3 regions of the Robinsoniella sp. RHS genome follow, and region 2 is predicted to be linked to each of the others. Evidence: riboswitches for the same ligand, from Rfam matches in the RefSeq annotation. Region 2 holds a riboswitch; each other region holds the start of a gene.

Region 1 (6,143 bases), on a different contig from region 2:
TGGCATGTCCGGTGAGATCAATCAAAATGCAGATAATTATTACAAATTCGAAGGCTTTACCATTAACGGAAAAACTTATACCGAAGCAACGACGATCTCAAATACCGATTATTTTTCCGGAAATGTGATTATCAGCTTACCGGATAAAGAAGATGCAGATGGCTGCAAAAATGGTAAAGTTGAATTTAAAAATGGTGAATTTAAAGATAACGTTGAGATCAGGCAGCATTACACAGAAACAACAGAAAAACGATATCTGGCGGATATTTCATCTCTTGCAATTAACGGTCGAACAGGGAATATTACAAATGATAAAATTGTTGTAAGCGTACCTGAAAATACGGATCTTACGAAATTGAAACCAGTCATCAAATTAAGTGATGGTGCCACAGTTTCCCCAAAATCGGAAGAAGAAGTGGATTTAACGAAGCCGGTTGTTTATACGGTTATATCCAAGGATGGCAGAATAACAAAGAAATATACAGTGTCCGTAGAATTTATACGGAATCACCTGGAAGAAAATCTGCCGGGATGGATTACACAGACATTTGAGGCACGCCGGGACAGAGATGGTGATGGTACCCTGGTACTGGGAAGCGAGCCATTCCTGAAGAGTGCCAGTTCAACCTGGTCCGACTGGGCTGCATTTACAATGGGACGTTTTGGCACGGTTAATTCCGATGGAAGCGTAAACCTGAATTATAAAGATGGTGAAAATAATGAAGGCTACAGCGCTTACATGGAAGCAATGAAAGCAAATATCGAAAAAAGGTATGCGGAGAACGATGGAAAATTAGATGATAATAAAGTGACAGAATGGCATCGTGCTGCACTTGCAATCGCAGCAATCGGAGGCGATGTTACTGATTTTGGAACTTATAATGGCAATGGAATTAATCTAATCAATGATGGAGCCTTTAATGCTGTTGTAGACCCCTCAAGGCAGGGAATTAACGGACCGATTTTTGCATTGATAGCAATGAATATTCAGGACTTCACCCGTCCCGCTGAAATGAAATACTCTGATGAATATCTGATCAAATATATTCTGGAGAGACAGCTGAAGGACGGTGAAAATGGAAGCTACAGCGGATGGGCATTGTGGGGAGCGGTATCTGATCCTGATATCTCAGCTATGGCAGTACAGGCATTGTCTGCCTATTACTGGGATGATACGGAATATACTTACACAAATCTGGCAAGTGGTGAGACTGTAACCAAAACGGTTCGTACAGCAATCGATGAAGCATTGAACAGATTGGGGACATTGCAGACAGATCTGGGTGATTACTTATCCTGGGGAACACGAAATATGGAAAGTACGTCTCAGGTACTGCTTGCTATTATTTCTGTGGGAGTAGATCCTTTGACCGACCAGCGCTTTATTAAAAATGGAAATACCCTGATTGACGGTGTTTTACGGTACAAATTAGAGTCCGGTGGATTCTGCCATACCTTTGATTATGATCCGGATAATGCTGCGGCATCTAACGGAGTATATAATTCCATGGCAACAGATCAGGGAGGTTATGGTTTAGTTGCTGCCTGGAGATATCTGAATGGAATGCGTTATATATATGACTATCGTGCAGAGTTCTCAGCCCAGGATACATCCGTTATAAACACCTTAAAAACAACAATTGACAATGCATTAGCGAAAAAAGGAACGGAAGGATATTACGAAGCTTTAAATAGTGCTATGGAAACCTATAATAGTACTTTCAAAGAATTAAATGATAATTCTTTACGTAGATATGTCATAAACTACTGGCAGCTTTCCGATGCACTTGTTGCTGAAAATGTCACAGTAGATGAGCTGAAAGCAGCAGCAGCGCCGGTAGAAAAACTTATTGAAGCAATTGGTCCGGTAACAAAAGACAGCAAAGCGGCAATAGAAAAAGCAAGAGCTGCATATGAAGCTCTTGCAGATGCAGCAAAAAAATATGTCAGCAATTACAGTGTCTTAACAGCTGCAGAAAAAACTCTGGCTGATTTATCAAAACCGGTACCGCCGGAAGTAGTAAAGGTTACAGGAGTTACATTACAGACAGCATCCATATCTATGTATCCTAACCAGGTACAATTGCTGAAAACAACCGTGACACCAGCCAATGCCGCAAACAAATCAGTAACCTATAAGAGCAATAATACAAAGGCAGTCACAGTTGACGCAAATGGAAAAATAACCGCAAAATCTGCAGGAACTGCTGTTATAACAGTATCCGCACAAGATGGAAGCGGTAAGTCTGCTGCCTGTAAAGTTACTGTTAAAAAGGCAAATGTGAAATTAAATGCAACAAAATTACCATTACAGTTAAAAAAGCGGGTGACGCTTAAGGTATCTGGATTGGCAGCAGGGGATAAAGTGGTCTCCTGGAAGAGTTCCAATAAAAAATATGCGGTGGTATCGGACAAAGGGAAAGTAACAGCGAAGAAACCTGGAAATACGAAAATTACCGTAACTACAAAATATGGAGCCAAAGCAACCTGTAAAGTAACCGTACAGAAAAGCAAGGTGAAAGTGTCCTCTATTTCTGTTAATATGAAAAAGCTTGAGCTGAAAAAAGGTAAAAAGGCAAAATTAGCAGTAACACTTAAACCAATTACGGCGAAAGATAAGGTTACATTTAAATCTTCTGATCCTAGTGTTGCGACGGTAGGTTCTAAGGGAGTAGTAAGGGCAAAGAAAAAAGGAGAATGTAAGATTATTATCCGTACGTCAAATGGAAAGAAGAAAACGGTAAGAGTGAAAGTTATAAATAGTAACAAAAAATAAAATTTTAACACGAAATTCCAATTAAAACAATTAAAATATGACTGCACGATCTGGCTGCAGAGAAATGATGAATCAATCTATGGTGATATCCATATTTGAATTCTTTCTCTGCGGTTCGGATCGTGCAGTTTTTGTATGTAGTGACTAAAAGTATCAAAATAAAATTTTTGCAGGCCTTATTGACAAATAGATAATAATAGGATATGATAACGATATAAATTAAATTAACAGTGTTAAGTATATGCAAAAACCAAAAACCAACAACTAAAAAATAAGTGTATAGGAGTAAGTGTATGAAAATATTGATACTATATGCAAGTAAATATGGATGTACAGAGGATTGTAGCAACTATCTCAAAGATAAACTGAACCAGGAAGTAAAAACAATAAATTTAAAAGAAGCCGGATCCGTCGATTTGCAGCAATATGACTGGGTTATCATCGGCGGATCCATATACATAGGGAAAATACAAAAAGAAGTAAAAGTTTTTTGTGAACAGAATCTGCAAAGCCTGCTTACAAAAAATATTATTTTATTTATGTGCTGTACAACACCTGATCAGGAAAGTGGGTTCTTCATCAAAAATTTCCCCGCTTCGCTGCGAAAGCATGCTGAAAAAACAGTAAATATGGGAGGTGAACTTCGTCAACATAAAATGGGATTTTTCGATAAAAAATTAACAGCCATGGTGTCGAAACTGGAGCCTAAGAAAAATGAAATACTATATAAAAATATAGATGGATTAGCTGATTTTCTAAATAAGAAATGTTCTTAAATGAAGCTGCTAAAAGAAAAATATTTTTATAGTTTTGGAGGTAAAATATAAAAAAGATACCAATTATCCAAAGAAATTCATTGACTTTCCCATATCAATGAGATAGTATTATTTCATAAACAAAATATTAATTGCGGTCATTTTTCATGCAGTTTTTCAGAATCTGCCATGAAAGTGATAATAGGGAAGCCGGTTCAATTCCGGCACAGTCACCTCTACTGTAACGTGGACGAGGAAACAATATGCCATTGGCGCTGTACAGATAGCTGCTGAGAAGGCGTTTCTAAGGTCGAAGCGGAGTCAGGATACCTGCCGTAAAAACAGATTGCTGTATTTCCGGGATGAGGAAGCAGATTTGTTTTTATACCGCGATTTAATGTTTGGTGCATTAGAATGATGGAATAAAGAGGATGGGAATCCGATTTGATTATAATATAAAAGCCTTTCTGTTTACACACAGGAAGGCTTTTATTTTTGTGTAAAAAAATATGATACATAATTCAGGAGGAAATGAAATGAGGGAGAAAAAAGTGATTCAGAAATTTTTCGTTTGGATGATTGTCATGCTGCTGTTGATAACAGATATTCCGGTAATGATTGTTCGGGCGGATGAAACAGGTTCCGGTCAGCAAGAAGTAATCATGCTGAAAACGACTTTACAGGATGGTTTTATCCAGCGGTCAAGCAAAAGAACATTTGATGTCTGGGCAAGGGACAGCGGAGATAACAAAGTGGATTCAGAGGCATTTCTGTACAATGAAGATATGCCCAATGACAGAGAAGCACTGAAGGTGAGCTGGAATGATAAGAAAAAGACCAGCTATTTATTGAATATGACAGGAAAGCCAGATGGCAGCTACGTTATTATTGTCAGGGGATTTAAGGCAGACAAAGCAGAAAATGAGATTCAATATCATTTTACCTATCAGGCGGCAGATAAAGGCGATTGTATAGGATATGCGGCTTTTGATATCGAACTTTTCACGATTTCAAAAGATTATCTGATTGAACCGGTTCTGGTACCGGTATATGAAGGTGAGAATTCCGTTCGTGTACTCCAGCGGCTGATTCAAAAAAATGGATTTGATATGGTATATACGGGGAGCCTGGATACCGGCTTTTATTTATCTAAAATTCAGAATCTTCCATCTGGATTTTTGGAGGATGCGGCTTTAGAGCCTACGGTGGCAACTGTTGATGAAGTGCGCAATGCCTTTGATCCAACTGCTTTTATTGACGGAGAACTGGGAGAATTTAATTTTAGCCGTATGAGCGGCTGGATGTATTGTCTGAATAATGTATTCCCAAATGTAGGATTTGCGGATACTTATCTGTCAGATGGAGATGTGGTACGCGTACAGTTCACGGTAGGATATGGTTCTGAGATCGGCGGCTCCGGTGCAATGGGTGGTGGGGATATTGATGATTATTATCTGGTAGCAGACAAAGACCGTCTGACATATCTGCTTGCCAGTATAAATTCTGCAGCAAATAGGGAAGCGTTGCTGAATGACCCAAAGATCAGCCAGATGGTAAATCAGGCGAACCAGGTCATGAGGAATATCGGAGCAGAGCAAAATGTGGTAGATGAGACATCAGAAATGTTGGAAGAAACATTGATTGGTGAAGTAACTGCTATAAAAATGCTGACAGAAGATAAAGAGATTATGATTAATGAAAGTGAAGAGCTGCAGGTGGCAGTGGAGCCGGAACAAACTCATTTTCCAGTTAATCTCCACTGGACATCCAGTGATCCGGAAGTGGTGTCGGTAGAAAGCGGAGTGGTAACGGCTGTAAGTCCGGGTGTGGCACAGATTACAGCCAGTTATAGAGATATGCAGGCATCCTGTACCATTACGGTACCGGTAAGCCCTATGACCGGGATTGACCTGAGTGCGGATCATTTGGACATTCTGAAAAAACAGGAAAGTGAACTGGAAGTAATCTATCTGCCATCAAATACATCGGACAGCAGGGAAGTACGATGGTCTTCTTCTAACGAAAATGCCGCAACCGTGGATGATAAAGGTCTGGTCGTGGGGAAAGGAACCGGTGAGACGATTATCACGGCTGTCTGCAATGGCTTTGAAGCTTCCTGTACAGTAAATGTCAAAGAGATTCCTATGACGGATATGAGTCTTAGCATGGAATCCATGGAATTAACAAAAGGTGCCACAATGACATTAAAGGCAAGTAGTATTCCTGAGGATGCAACAGATGACATTACCTGGACTTATGTAACATCTGATCCGGAAGTGGCGACCGTGGGTAAGACCGGGATTGTCAAGGGAATAGCCGAAGGGGAGGCGGATATTACGGTTTCGTCAGGGGCATTTAGCAAAACATGTAAGGTAACCGTAAAGGAAATACCGTTGCAGCAAATCAGTATCAGTTCCCCTTGTTTTTCCCTGTCCAGCGTCAGCGGCGTAAAAATTAAAAACTTATTATTAACCGTATCGCCGGATAACTATACGGAAAATATTAGATGGAATAGCTCAGATTCTTCCATTGCAAGTGTAGATGAAAAAGGTCTGGTGATGGCGAAGAAAAACGGTACGGTATGGATAACGGCATACGGAGATAAAAGCGGA
Region 2 (6,143 bases):
AAATCATGTTCTCTATGACCATCCCTCGGCTTATCTGGATCCGGAGCAGTTCGACCCGCCGTACAGGGAATTTTCCCAATCATTACTGTTTTTGGGGAAATCTATATTGGACATGTATGAATATATCTGTGAAATGTCAGATGGGGTGCTGGACCGGCAGATGGAAAGACAAAATCCGCTCCTTGGGCCTTTAAAAGATTTACAATCGAAACTTAGCCATATTACATGGCAGACCAAGCAGGTGGCAAAAGGAAATTTTGATATCCAGATCCAGTATCTGGGAGAGTTTTCGGAAGCATTTAAAATGATGGTGGATCAGCTGAGAAAACGCGCTGAGATAGCAAGACGAAATGCGGAGATGGAGAAGCAGATTCTGGAAACAGAAAAACAGCTTCTGGAACATGAGATGGAAAACCAGGTAAGGCATTATAAGTCAATCGTGAACATGAATCAGGAAATAAGGGCATACCAGCACGATATAAAAAATCATTTATTATGCCTGGGAAGCCTGTTAGAAGACGGCAATACAGAAAAGGCAAAAGAGTATCTGAAAGGGATCTCAAAACAGGTATACCACAATGAAAAGATTGTACATACGGATAATTACATATTAGATGCCCTTATATCAGAAAAAGCCCAGATAGCAAAAGAAAAAAATATCCGGTTGACAATGGATCTGAAATTGAAGAAAGAACTGAACATACAGCCGGCAGATTGGTGTGCAATTTTTGGAAATGCTTTGGATAATGCCATTGAAGCATGTGAAAAGGTAGAAGAAAGTAAAAGATATATCCATGTAGTTGCATACTGTGCGGGGAGCCTGCTGAAAATTAAAATAGAAAACGCAATGCAGGGAACCATCGAAGTCAATGGCAGCGGGTTTGAAACTACCAAAAAAAGAAAAGAGTATCATGGATTTGGATTAAAGAATATAGAAAAAACAGTACAGCGTTATGACGGCATCATGGAACTGACTACCGAAAAAGGAATATTTATTATGCAGATACTGCTTTGCGATATTATGAGCCAGGCTGTTTAAATATTTAAAAGAGACAGGGAGTGATATTATGGTAAATATTTGTTTATGCGATGATAATACCGTAATCTTGGAAAAATATGAAGCATGTTTGAAGAAAATTGCTGAAAAATACAATCTTGATGTTTACATTAAGTTATTTACCAGTGGTGAGGAAGTCATTGATTATTTTGAAATATTTTCAGAAAGCCATATAGATATTATTTTTATGGATATAATTATGGACAGGATGAATGGTGTGGAGACTTCAAGGATGCTGAGAGAAAAAGGATATAAAGGAGAAATTATTTACCTAACCTCCAGCAAAGAATTTGCGGTAGATGCGTATGATACTTTTCCCTTCTACTATTTAATGAAAAGTGAATACTCAAAAAAACTGGAAGATGTGTTCCTTCAGGTAATGGGACGTAAGAAAGAAAAAATTAAAGACGGAATATTATGTAAAAAAGGCAGTGTGATGAAGAGAATCCAGCTGGATGATATTCAGTTTATGGAAGTTTACGGGAGAAATATCATCATACATATGCAAAAAGATGTGTTTGAATTTATTGCGAATATGGAAATAATTGAAGATAAGATTAGAAACAAGGGATTTTTAAGAACCAGCAGGTCTTATATTGTAAACTTAAAATATGTGAAAAATATCATGAAAAATAAACTGGAAATGTATTCCGGGGACATGGTTCCGCTGAGTACAAAGAATAGTCTTGCAGTAAAAAAAGAAATTTTACAGATAAATCCGGATAGTTGGAATTAATATTATGATTAACGAAACAGAAAGCAGGATGGTGACCATGAAAGATATGTCAGATTCCGGTATATCTGCGGATGAGAAGACACTATATATTTTATTATGCAATGCATCCTTTTACCTGCTGCAGGTTTATGAGAGCCTGATCCGGTATGTAGCACACAAGTATGGATATCAGACAAATTTTCTTGTATATGAAAATGGAAAAGAAGCAGTTTTCTGTAAAGATGACTGGATGCAGGAAGTAGATATTTTAGTGATTGGATGGGAGCCAGGAAGGATGAAAGGAATAGAAATCGCAAGGGCTTTTCGTGAAGATCAATGCCAGGCCCAGATTCTTTTTCTGGGCAATCAGAAACAAGATATTATAGAATCTTATGAAGTGAATCCATTCTACTATTTTATCGAAAATGAGGTTACTCATAAGAAATTTGAATTGGTTATGAAAAAATGTTTTTGGGAGATTGTGAGAAGCAAGAAGAACTCCCTGCAATTTATCAGCAATGGGAAAATACAGCGTGTTCAATTAGAACTTATCGTATATCTGAAAGTGGACCACCGTATGATTAGTATAACATGCAGGGATAAGAGAGAGATTCTTTTTTATGACAGTTTAAAAAATATTGAAGAGAAAATAAAAGATGACACATTTATGAGGACTCACAGAGGATATATTGTGAATCTGAAATATGTAGATTATTTAGATAAAAATGAATTGTTTTTAAACACCGGAGAATCAATTCCTATTGCCCGAAAATATAAACAGGAACTTGTAGAACGGATGATGGATCAGGAAAAGAATATACTGATCTGATCATAACAATAGAAAGCCGGTAAAGCAGGCTTTCTGTTTTGAAATGAGCGGTAAAGGAGGGAAACGCATGCAAACACTAACAATAAATACAATGCAGAAAATTATATTAAGATTGTATCAAAATCTGCCAAGAGAGGTCTATATTCATCAGAGTTTTACAGCAAAGAATGCCTGCCAGCTTTTTAAGAAATCCAATGAAGAACAGATCTATCCGGATGAAATCGCACAGATTTGTCTGGAAGGCATAAGACTGGGTGCACTTTATCATGATGCCGGTAAGATATTGGTACCGAAAGAAGTACTGTGCAAAAAAGATCTGCTTACGGAAAAAGAACGCTCTATGATTTACTGGCACGCGCTGTATGGCGGAGATATTGCGATCAGCTTGTTAAAGGAATCACATCATAAATATCGGCAGACAGTATGGGCAATGGCGGAGTACCATCATGAGCGCTGGGATGGTCAGGGTTATCCGAAAGGCCTGAAAGGAAAGAAAATCCCTGTAGCGGCAAGAATCTGTGCAATAGCAGACAGTTATGATGCCATGATAAGCTGCCGTCCCTATAACAAAGACATTTCAAAGGAATATGCCTGCAATGAAATAGAGCGTAATGCAGGGAGCCAGTTCGATCCCCTGCTGGCAAAATTGTTTTTATCCTATCAGAAACAAGAAGATGCGGTTTTATGTATCTGAGGATTTAACCGGGGAAATTTGATCTGTCAGTTTCACAGACGCATTCTGAATCAGTGCCACGTCTTCCAGCAGAAAATCCAGATATTTTTCTCCCAGAGTGGTTTTGTTATGACCTTTTTTCTTGATGTAGCCAAGATGCAGCCTGCTAATTTCCTCCTGGAGCGGTTTGGCAAGGATTTCACCCATGCCTTTGTGGAAAGTATCGGCATTGCTGTTGGTTAAATCGGGTCCTATGCTGAAACAATCCGTTTTTCGCACCAAGGCAATCTTAGTACAGCGGTCACAGACATGGACATTTTTATTCAAAATGTTAAAAAATAAAGGCTCTTCTGTGAAGTGTGAGGTTTTTGTCTCCTGATCATAGGTGACAAAAGGGAAATCCTCCAGGTCTTTTAATGTGATCCGGGATTTTCCGGAAAGGGGATGGCCGTTACGGAAGAATACGTAATTCTGCATCAGGGCAATTTCATGGAACTCAATATCATAGGAAGTTAATAATGTCTGAAGTGTACGAAGGTTGGATTCCTGTATTGCCAAAATGCCCAGTTCGCTTTTGCTGCTGGAAACATCATGGATCACGGAATTTGTATCACATTCCCGTATTGCCATATCATAGGTATTAAAATCCAGTTCTGATAAAAACCGGGTAAATGCCCGAATAGCGAAAGGAAGATGCTGGGAAGATACAGAAAAGCGCATTGGGATAGAATTTCTGGCTCGATAGCGCTGTTCCAGATACTGTGTCTGTCCAACGATTTCCTTTGCATACCGGATAAAATCTTCTCCGTCATAAGTCAGGGTTATGCCGCGGTTGGTGCGGTGAAACAGTGTAATCCCCAGATCCTGTTCTATTTCTTTTACGGCTGTAGAAAGTGTGGATTGGGAGACAAACAATACCTGAGCGGCTTTTGAAAATGACTGGTAATTAGATATTTCAATAATATATTTTAAGTTCTGTAAGGTCATGACCGTATCCTCCTTTGGTTTATACTATCAAAAAAATTGATAGCAGGCAATAGAAAAATACTTTTAGATAAGCGGTTGTATTAATAAAGTTGATATGTTATATTAAAAATAGTTTAAGCAGAATATTTTATGGAAGCCGGTCTGAAGCCGGCGCGGTGCCGCCACTGTAGGACGGAGCTGTAACAAAAATGACACTGGAGGAAACTCCGGGAAGTCTGTTGCAGCAGTGAAGTCGAGCCAGGATACTTGAATATTTTGCCGGAACCCTTTATTTAACGAAACATTGAATGAGGGTATAGCAAAGGGGAGTACCTCTCTTTTTTGCATATCCTTTTCTGATGTTCGGAAAAGGATTTTTTTAATTTAGAAAAGTGAGGATAAGAACATGAAGAAGGAAATGCAAAAGAACAGCACAAGCAAACTGACAGGCAAAATTGGTAAAAAGGCAGCAGCTGTGATCCTGACAGCGGCTATGTGTATGTCACTGTTTGCCGGATGCGGGCCGGGAACAAAAACAGGTGAAACGAATGGGGCGCAGGGAACCGCTGCAGAGGAAGCTGTCCGGGAAGTAACGGATGCGGCAGGAAATGTAGTAAAGGTGCCGGCAGATATTTCAAAAATTGCAGTAACGCCGCTGCCCTGGTCGTCCGTTATCTATGCGATAGACGGAAGTTCTGACCGAATGGTTTCCATTAATCCAGGAGCTATGAAGGCATATACCGGTAATTTCTTTGAAAAGCTGGACAGCCATTACGGCACACTGGATACTTCCAGTATCGGGAAAGATTTTTCAATCAATATGGAAGAAATGGTAAAGGCAGGCGTACAGGCTGTAGTCATCTGGGATTATCAGACAGATGAAGCGAAGCAGTTGAAGGATTTGGGAATAGTTCCGGTCATGGTGAAAAACGAAACCGTTGAGGAGCTGCAGAACAGTTTTAAGGCAATCGGACAGCTGCTTGGCAAGGAAGACAGGGCACAGGAATTTATTGATCTCTATGGGAACACCTATGACCGTATCAAATCTTATCAGGACAAGACAGCCGGAGCTGAAAAGCCAAAGGTTTTGTATTTAAGGAATACCGAATTAAAGCTGCAGGGAAATGATAATTTTATCAAAGAAGCGTTGGAATTGGCAGGAGCAGATAATGTGGCAGCCGATATCTCTGATATTACCATGGAAGAAATAATAAAAATCAACCCGGATATTATTTTATTGAGCTGGTTTGATGATTTTGTCCCTGAGGATTTATATGAGAATAAGATTGACGGTCAGGACTGGAGTAATGTAAATGCCGTAATCAATAAAAAAGTGTATAAGACGCCCCTGGGAATTTACCGCTGGGATGCTCCCGGTGTGGAAACCCCTCTGATGATGATGTGGCTGGCAACGTTAATACAGCCGGATATTTTCTCCGATATCAATATAGAACAAGAAGTGAAAGATTATTTCACTAATTATTTCCAATATACATTAACGGATGAGGACTTGGCACAGATCATGAGTGACGCGGCTAATGCAGACAGTGTAAAATAGAAACGGGAGAGGCACCTTATGGAATCAAAAATAAAAAAGAAGAAAACCTATGGGGTGATTTTAACTTTCATGATATTGCTGCTGCTGGCACTGACAATAATGGCGATTGGATTGGGGAGATACTTTATCTCTCCAATTGATGTTATAAAAATAATTTTTTCAAAGATTCTGGACATTCCCCAAACATGGGAGAAGCAGGCGGAAGGAGTTGTTTTTACGCTGCGGCTACCTCGTATCCTGGCGGCGCTTCTTGTAGGAGCAGCGTTATCCTTATCGGGTGGATCTTATCAGGGAGTTTTTAAAAATCCATTAGTGGCACCGGATATGCTGGGCGTATCCGCAGGC
Region 3 (6,143 bases), on a different contig from region 2:
TCCCTTTTTTAAAAATGAAGATGATGAGAGTAAACAGTACGATGTGGAAAAAGAAGACACCCAGGAACAGGAAGGATATTTTGACCGGTTTCCGGCTTCTGAAATAGAGAGAGATTTCCGGGTAAGCAGCGATAGCTGGAAAGCCAGAGACATAACGTTCACCCTCTATAATCAGGTGGAATCCATACCGGATCCAAAATTCTGCGATGAGGAATGTCTGAAAGAAGTAATTGTACCCGCTGTACTGGCTAAGTTAACCATTGATAACCGCGGATGCCCCAATGGAAGAAAGGCATTTTTCGGATTTAATGAAGTAGAAGAACGGTATGGCATGCGTCCTCTTTCTTCGGGAAAAATGCATGGTGTGGGACAGGGGGGAAATCTGGCGGTTTTTACCCTGGATCAGGATGCCCATCCGGCGGGCGGATTTTGCCCCGAATGTATCTTGGGAGAAGAGGATCGTGACAACTGGAACTTCCGGCTGGGAAAGACAGCATTACTGGTGCTGGATGTACCAGAGGATACAAAGAAGACCTTTCGCTTTGCAGTCTGCTTTTATCATGGCACACAGGCAACTTACGGGATTGATACAAAATATTACTATACCAGATATTTTCGTAACATTGAGGAAGTAGGCAGCTATGCACTTTCCGTATTTGACCGGATTGTGGAAAAATGCCGGGAAGCAAACCTGAGATTTGACAAGGAAAGCCTTACCCCGGAACAGCGTTTTATGTTGTGGCATTCCATAAAAAGTTATTACAATTCATCACAATTTCTGATCAAAGACGGAGAGCCGCTCTGGATCATCAATGAGGGCGAATTCCGGATGATGAATACCATGGATCTGACGGTTGACCAGTTGTTCTTTGAAATGAAAATGAATCCATGGACGGTCCGTAACGAACTTGATTTTTATCTCCGGAATTATTCCTATGAGGATAAGGTACGGTTTCCGGGCAGTGACACTGAGTATGAGGGTGGCATAAGCTTTTGCCATGACTGTGGCGTGGCGAATGTATTTGCACCAGAGGGGAGGTCTGCCTATGAAAAATGCCGGTTAACGGATTGCTTTTCTTATATGAGCCATGAACAGCTGGTAAACTGGACCTGTTGTGCCCTGGTGTACATAAAACAGACCGGGGATCAGTCATGGAGTGACAGCCGCAAAGAGACATTGAAGAGCTGTTTTGCCAGCATGGTTAACCGGGATCATCCCGATCAGCACAAACGAAACGGGGTTATGGGACTGGACAGCACCCAGACGAAAGGGGGCGCGGAGATCACCACTTATGACAGCCTGGATGTATCTCTGGGACAAGCCAGGAACAATATCTATCTGGCGGGAAAATGCTGGTCAGCTTATGTGGGCCTGAAAGATTATTTTGAAACGAACCGGGAGACAGGTCTTGCCAAACAGTCGGCACTGCAGGCGCAGAGGTGTGCAGAAACGATACGGTCTCATATGACGGAAGGCGGATACATACCGGCTGTTATGGATGAGGATAATGATTCTAAGATCATTCCTGCAATTGAAGGGCTGATTTTCCCATATGTGCTGGATTTAAAAGAAGCCTGCAGAGAAGACGGCATTTACGGAGCATATATCCGGGCATTGAAAAAACATTTTGAAACAGTGATGCAAAAGGGAGTCTGTATCTTTTCAGACGGCGGATGGAAGCTCTCTTCCACAAGTAATAATTCCTGGCTCAGCAAAATTTATCTCTCTGAGTTTATTGCAGGAAAAATTCTTGGATTTGACCGGAAGACTTATATGGAAGAAGCAGACCGGGCCCACGTGGACTGGCTGACCCATCCGGAGCATTCATACTGGTGCTGGTCGGATCAGATTGTAAGCGGCATCATCAGTGCAAGCAAATATTATCCCCGTGGTGTAACAAGCATTTTATGGATGGAGGAATGACAAAAATGAAGGCATTTACTTACTATAGCCCCACCGAAATAATCTTTGGGTGCGGGAAGCTGGTAGAGACAGCAAAATTGGTAAAGCGGTTTGGAAATAAAGCACTGCTGGTGACTGGAAAAGGAAAATCCTCTGTAAATGCAGCCCGCCGGGTTCTTGAACTTTTGCAGGGGGCAGGTATTAAAACGGCACATTATGACGGTGTATCACCCAATCCTACTACTGATCTGGTAACAGAAGGCGCTGAAATGGCAAAAAAACTTGGGGCAGAGGTAATCATTGGACTGGGGGGCGGATCTGCAATGGACACCGCGAAAGCAATCGCAGTGGAGGCGTCACACCCCGGTACCGTATGGGATTATAACTGCCATACAGAGGGGCCCACAGATAAGACACTGCCGGTGATTGCAATCGGGACAACCGCAGGAACGGGTTCACAGGTGACCCAATGTGCTGTGATTACCCGGACGAAAGACAAGGATAAGTCTGCAGTCTGGCATCGGAATATTTTTCCCAAAATTGCAATTGTAGACCCGGAACTGACCAGGAGTATGCCAAAAGCGGTAACAGCACAAACCGGGTTCGATGCATTCTGTCATAATTTTGAGGCATATCTCTCGATAAATACCAGTTCAATGGTTGAACGGATGGCATTGGAAGCCATAGCAGCCATTGTGGAATATTTGCCCAAAGCGCTGGCAGACGGGAATGACATGGAAGCCCGTTCCAGGATGGCATGGGCGGATACCCTGGGTGGATTGACAAACGCCAATGCCGGTGTAACGCTGCCCCATGGACTGGGCATGCAGGTGGGAGGCCACTGTCCCCAGGTGACTCATGGACAGGCACTGGCTGCGTTTTATCCCGCATTTACCAGATACACTTACCCCGCAGCAGTGGAGAAATTTGCTGCAGTAGGAAGAATTTTAAATCCCGGGCTCCAGTCGGAAACAGAAGACACAGCTGCGGCAAAATGCTGTAAGGAAATAGACCGTTTCTTAAAAAAGATCGGTCTCTGGACTGGCTATAAAGAACTTGGGGTTACCATGGAAGATATCCGTGAGATTGCAGACTGCGGACAGGTACTGGGCGATTATCTGAACAACCCGAGAGTGGCTGACATTGAGGAAATGTATGAGCTGCTGGTTTCCTGCTATGAGCGGGATTAGAATCTGGCACCTGCATGAAAGAAAAGGAGTGTAAGGCAGATGAACTGTTTAAGCAAGCAGCAAGTAAAAGACGTAATTGAAGGCAGAGGAGCAGCATCCAGACCGCCGATTCTCTATGATTTGTGGATCGGAGAGAATGTGTTTGGCTGGAATACAAAGGAAAGAGAAGCATGGCTTTCCGGTTATCCAAGAGATATTGAGGATGTGTTTCTGAACATTCCCGATCTGATTCATGCTCCGGCAGATGATCCGGATTACCGCTGGGCAGGCACAGATATGAAAGATATGGAGGAAAAAGGATGGGATGCCAGGATTTTAATTGAAGACTGGGAGAGCGGGGAAGCAGAAAAATTCTTTGAGACATTTCCGGATCCAGAGTATCCTGGGCTGATCCCGGAGAAGAAGCCCTCCGGAGAACGATATACCCTGGCAAGATGGTGGTATGGATTATTTGAACGCCACTGGTCGCTGCGGGGCATGGAAAATGCGTTGATGGATTTTTATTTATACCCCGATGAAATCCACCGCCTCTATCAAAAACTGACGGACTTCTATATACGGATTATGGAGAGAGCCTGCACGGAGATGAAAATCGACGGATTCTTTGTCTCAGATGACCTGGGAACACAAAACTCCCCGTTTTTTTCACTGGATATCTTCCGGGAATTCTTTAAACCCTATTATCAGCAGATATTCGGGAAGGCCCATGAACTTGGTACCCATTTCTGGCTTCATACCTGCGGAAACATTGAGTTGTTTCTTCCGGAGTTTATTGAAATTGGGCTGGATGTCATTCATCCCATACAAAAATATACCATGGATGAAAAAAGGATTGCAGCCTTATACGGAGACAAGATTTGTATTCTTGCGGGATTCGATGTGCAGCAGACGATACCTTTTGGAACACCGGAAGAGGTGAGAGAGGAAGTCAGGTATCTTCTGGATGCCTATTGGCGGGAAGATGGACGCTTAATGGTTACCATGGGGAACGGGTCAACGGAAGACTGGAAATTAGAAAGCCTTCGGGCGTTGTATGAAGAAACTGTGGGGTATGTTGGAATGTACGAAAGAACAAAAGTTATCAATACTGCAATTAACGGTTGACTTTATATCAAAACAGGGTGTAGAATGTACAAGCATAAAATATTAAGTGCCCGCTGCATGTGGGGTAAAAGGGAATTAGGTGTAGAATCCTAAACGATCCGGTCACTGTGATTGGTGAGCAAAGCCATAGAGAGCCATTGCATTTTTGTGAGAAGGCATGTCTTTGCGTTATAACCATAAGTCAGGAAACCTGCTTAATATAGGGTTGGTATCTTCCGCAGAAAGTATCCATTCCATATACAGAGAAATAAGTCCATCAATATTCTTTGAGTGTGTCTGAAAAATGCTTGTATCTACAGAACTCTGACTGATCTGTCCAGTTAAGAGGGGTGAATGGTGCAATTATTTTTCAGAGACACTCCGGTCAGGGCCATCAGATAAAGTTTGCCCGGATTTCTGAATATTTTATGTGGCTTTTAACAAAATGTCTGCGATTACGCGGGCATTTTTTTTGTTTAAAACAGATAAGTATTTTCTTTTTAAAATATGGGATATGCGGTGGTATAAATAAAAACAAAGGAGAAATTCAGATGAAAAAGAAATTAGCAGTTATCGCACTGGCAGGCTTAATGGGAGTATTGACAGCCTGTGGATCAGGAAATAGTACGGCAGCAACGCAGGCGCAGACAGAGGCAAAAACAGAAGCTGTTACAGAGGCGAAAACAGAGGCAAAAACGGAGACAGAGACTGCGGCACAGACCGATAATAAAGCGGGAGAGTCTTCAGAAGGTTCTACAGATGTATCCGGTGAATCTGAAACAGCAGCGCAGTCAGCATCAAAATCAGAGACAGACCATTATCCGGTGACAATCAGTACTTTCAATTTTAATAAAGAACCAGTGGAAGAGACCTTTACGGAAGCACCGAAAAAAGTAATTACGGCATGGCAGAATTCCGTTGAGACAATGCTGGCACTTGGGCTGGAAGATAATATTATTTCTATTATTGGAGTGAGCGAAGATGATATTTCGCCGTCTCTGCGTGAGGCTTATGCCAAAATTAAAGATAAGGAATTTAATGATTTCACGGATTCCAATGCAGCGATGAGCAAGGAAGCAGCCATTATGCTGGAACCGGACTTTATTCTGGCATGGAAATCCACTTTTTCAGACAAGTCCCTGGGGGACGTGGATTACTGGCAGGAGAATGGCGTTAATACCTACATGGCGCTGAATTCCAATGACATCAGTGAAAACAGAACAGTTGACAACGAATATCAGGATATTATGACCGTAGGAAAGATTTTTAATGTAGAAGACAAAGCCCAGGCACTTGTGGATGAAATGAAAGCGTCCGTAGACAAGGTAACCACAGCGACACAGGGCCAGGAGAAGAAAAAAGTCCTGGTTATAGAGTTCCTCGGCGACACCATCAGTATTTACGACAAAACATCTCTGGCGGGGGATATGGTAACCAAAATGGGCGGAGAACTGGTGGATACCGCAAAGGATATCAGCGCCGAGGATATTGTAAATTTAGATCCGGATGTTATTTTTACGATCCACATGGATGGATATGGAGAAGGTGCAGGTTCAGATGCGGTAAAGAGTATCACGGAAAATCCGGCTTACAGCAGTCTGAAAGCAGTAAAAGACAGCCAGGTATTCCCACTGAATCTCAGCGATGTTTATACAAGCGGCATTCGTACAATTGACGGCTTAAATGCGATTGGAAAGGCACTGTATCCGGAATTATATCAGGATTAACAGTGGTAGTAACCGCAATTACCTTAATAAAATCGTATCGCAGCGGCTGCGGTACGCAAGGGGGTAGTCATGAAAAATAAGGCATCTTATGCCACACTATGTATTTTGCTGCTGGCTGCATTGGCAGCTACTATTCTGACGGCGGTCACGATAGGCTCTACTGGCATTACCGTCCGGGAGGTTTATCAGATTGTCATGTTTAAACTTTTTGGGATCGGTGATGCAGCCAGTCTGAGCTCC

What was found. Region 2 has a riboswitch for cobalamin ahead of RHS_RS16375 (ABC transporter substrate-binding protein). Riboswitches for the same ligand answer to the same signal wherever they lie in the genome.
Region 1: it holds a riboswitch for cobalamin, as region 2 does, so the genes downstream of both, RHS_RS04505 (Ig-like domain-containing protein) here and RHS_RS16375 (ABC transporter substrate-binding protein) in region 2, are expected to answer to the same signal.
Region 3: it holds a riboswitch for cobalamin, as region 2 does, so the genes downstream of both, RHS_RS20190 (ABC transporter substrate-binding protein) here and RHS_RS16375 (ABC transporter substrate-binding protein) in region 2, are expected to answer to the same signal.

Annotation. Positions count from the first base shown of each region.
Region 1 is NZ_JNGB01000005.1:22,615-28,757, reverse strand. It holds gene RHS_RS30085 (Ig-like domain-containing protein) at 1-2,776, shown strand, start outside; gene RHS_RS04510 (flavodoxin domain-containing protein) at 3,070-3,552, shown strand; cobalamin riboswitch at 3,670-3,884, shown strand; gene RHS_RS04505 (Ig-like domain-containing protein) at 4,068-6,143, shown strand, end outside.
Region 2 is NZ_JNGB01000035.1:24,964-31,106, forward strand. It holds gene RHS_RS16350 (GHKL domain-containing protein) at 1-1,039, shown strand, start outside; gene RHS_RS16355 (LytTR family DNA-binding domain-containing protein) at 1,068-1,793, shown strand; gene RHS_RS16360 (LytTR family DNA-binding domain-containing protein) at 1,798-2,601, shown strand; gene RHS_RS16365 (HD-GYP domain-containing protein) at 2,669-3,295, shown strand; gene RHS_RS16370 (LysR family transcriptional regulator) at 3,284-4,261, opposite strand; cobalamin riboswitch at 4,339-4,530, shown strand; gene RHS_RS16375 (ABC transporter substrate-binding protein) at 4,647-5,798, shown strand; gene RHS_RS16380 (iron ABC transporter permease) at 5,817-6,143, shown strand, end outside.
Region 3 is NZ_JNGB01000063.1:15,967-22,109, forward strand. It holds gene RHS_RS20175 (glycoside hydrolase family 52 protein) at 1-1,924, shown strand, start outside; gene RHS_RS20180 (iron-containing alcohol dehydrogenase) at 1,921-3,093, shown strand; gene RHS_RS20185 (uroporphyrinogen decarboxylase family protein) at 3,133-4,197, shown strand; cobalamin riboswitch at 4,225-4,410, shown strand; gene RHS_RS20190 (ABC transporter substrate-binding protein) at 4,728-5,903, shown strand; gene RHS_RS20195 (iron ABC transporter permease) at 5,973-6,143, shown strand, end outside.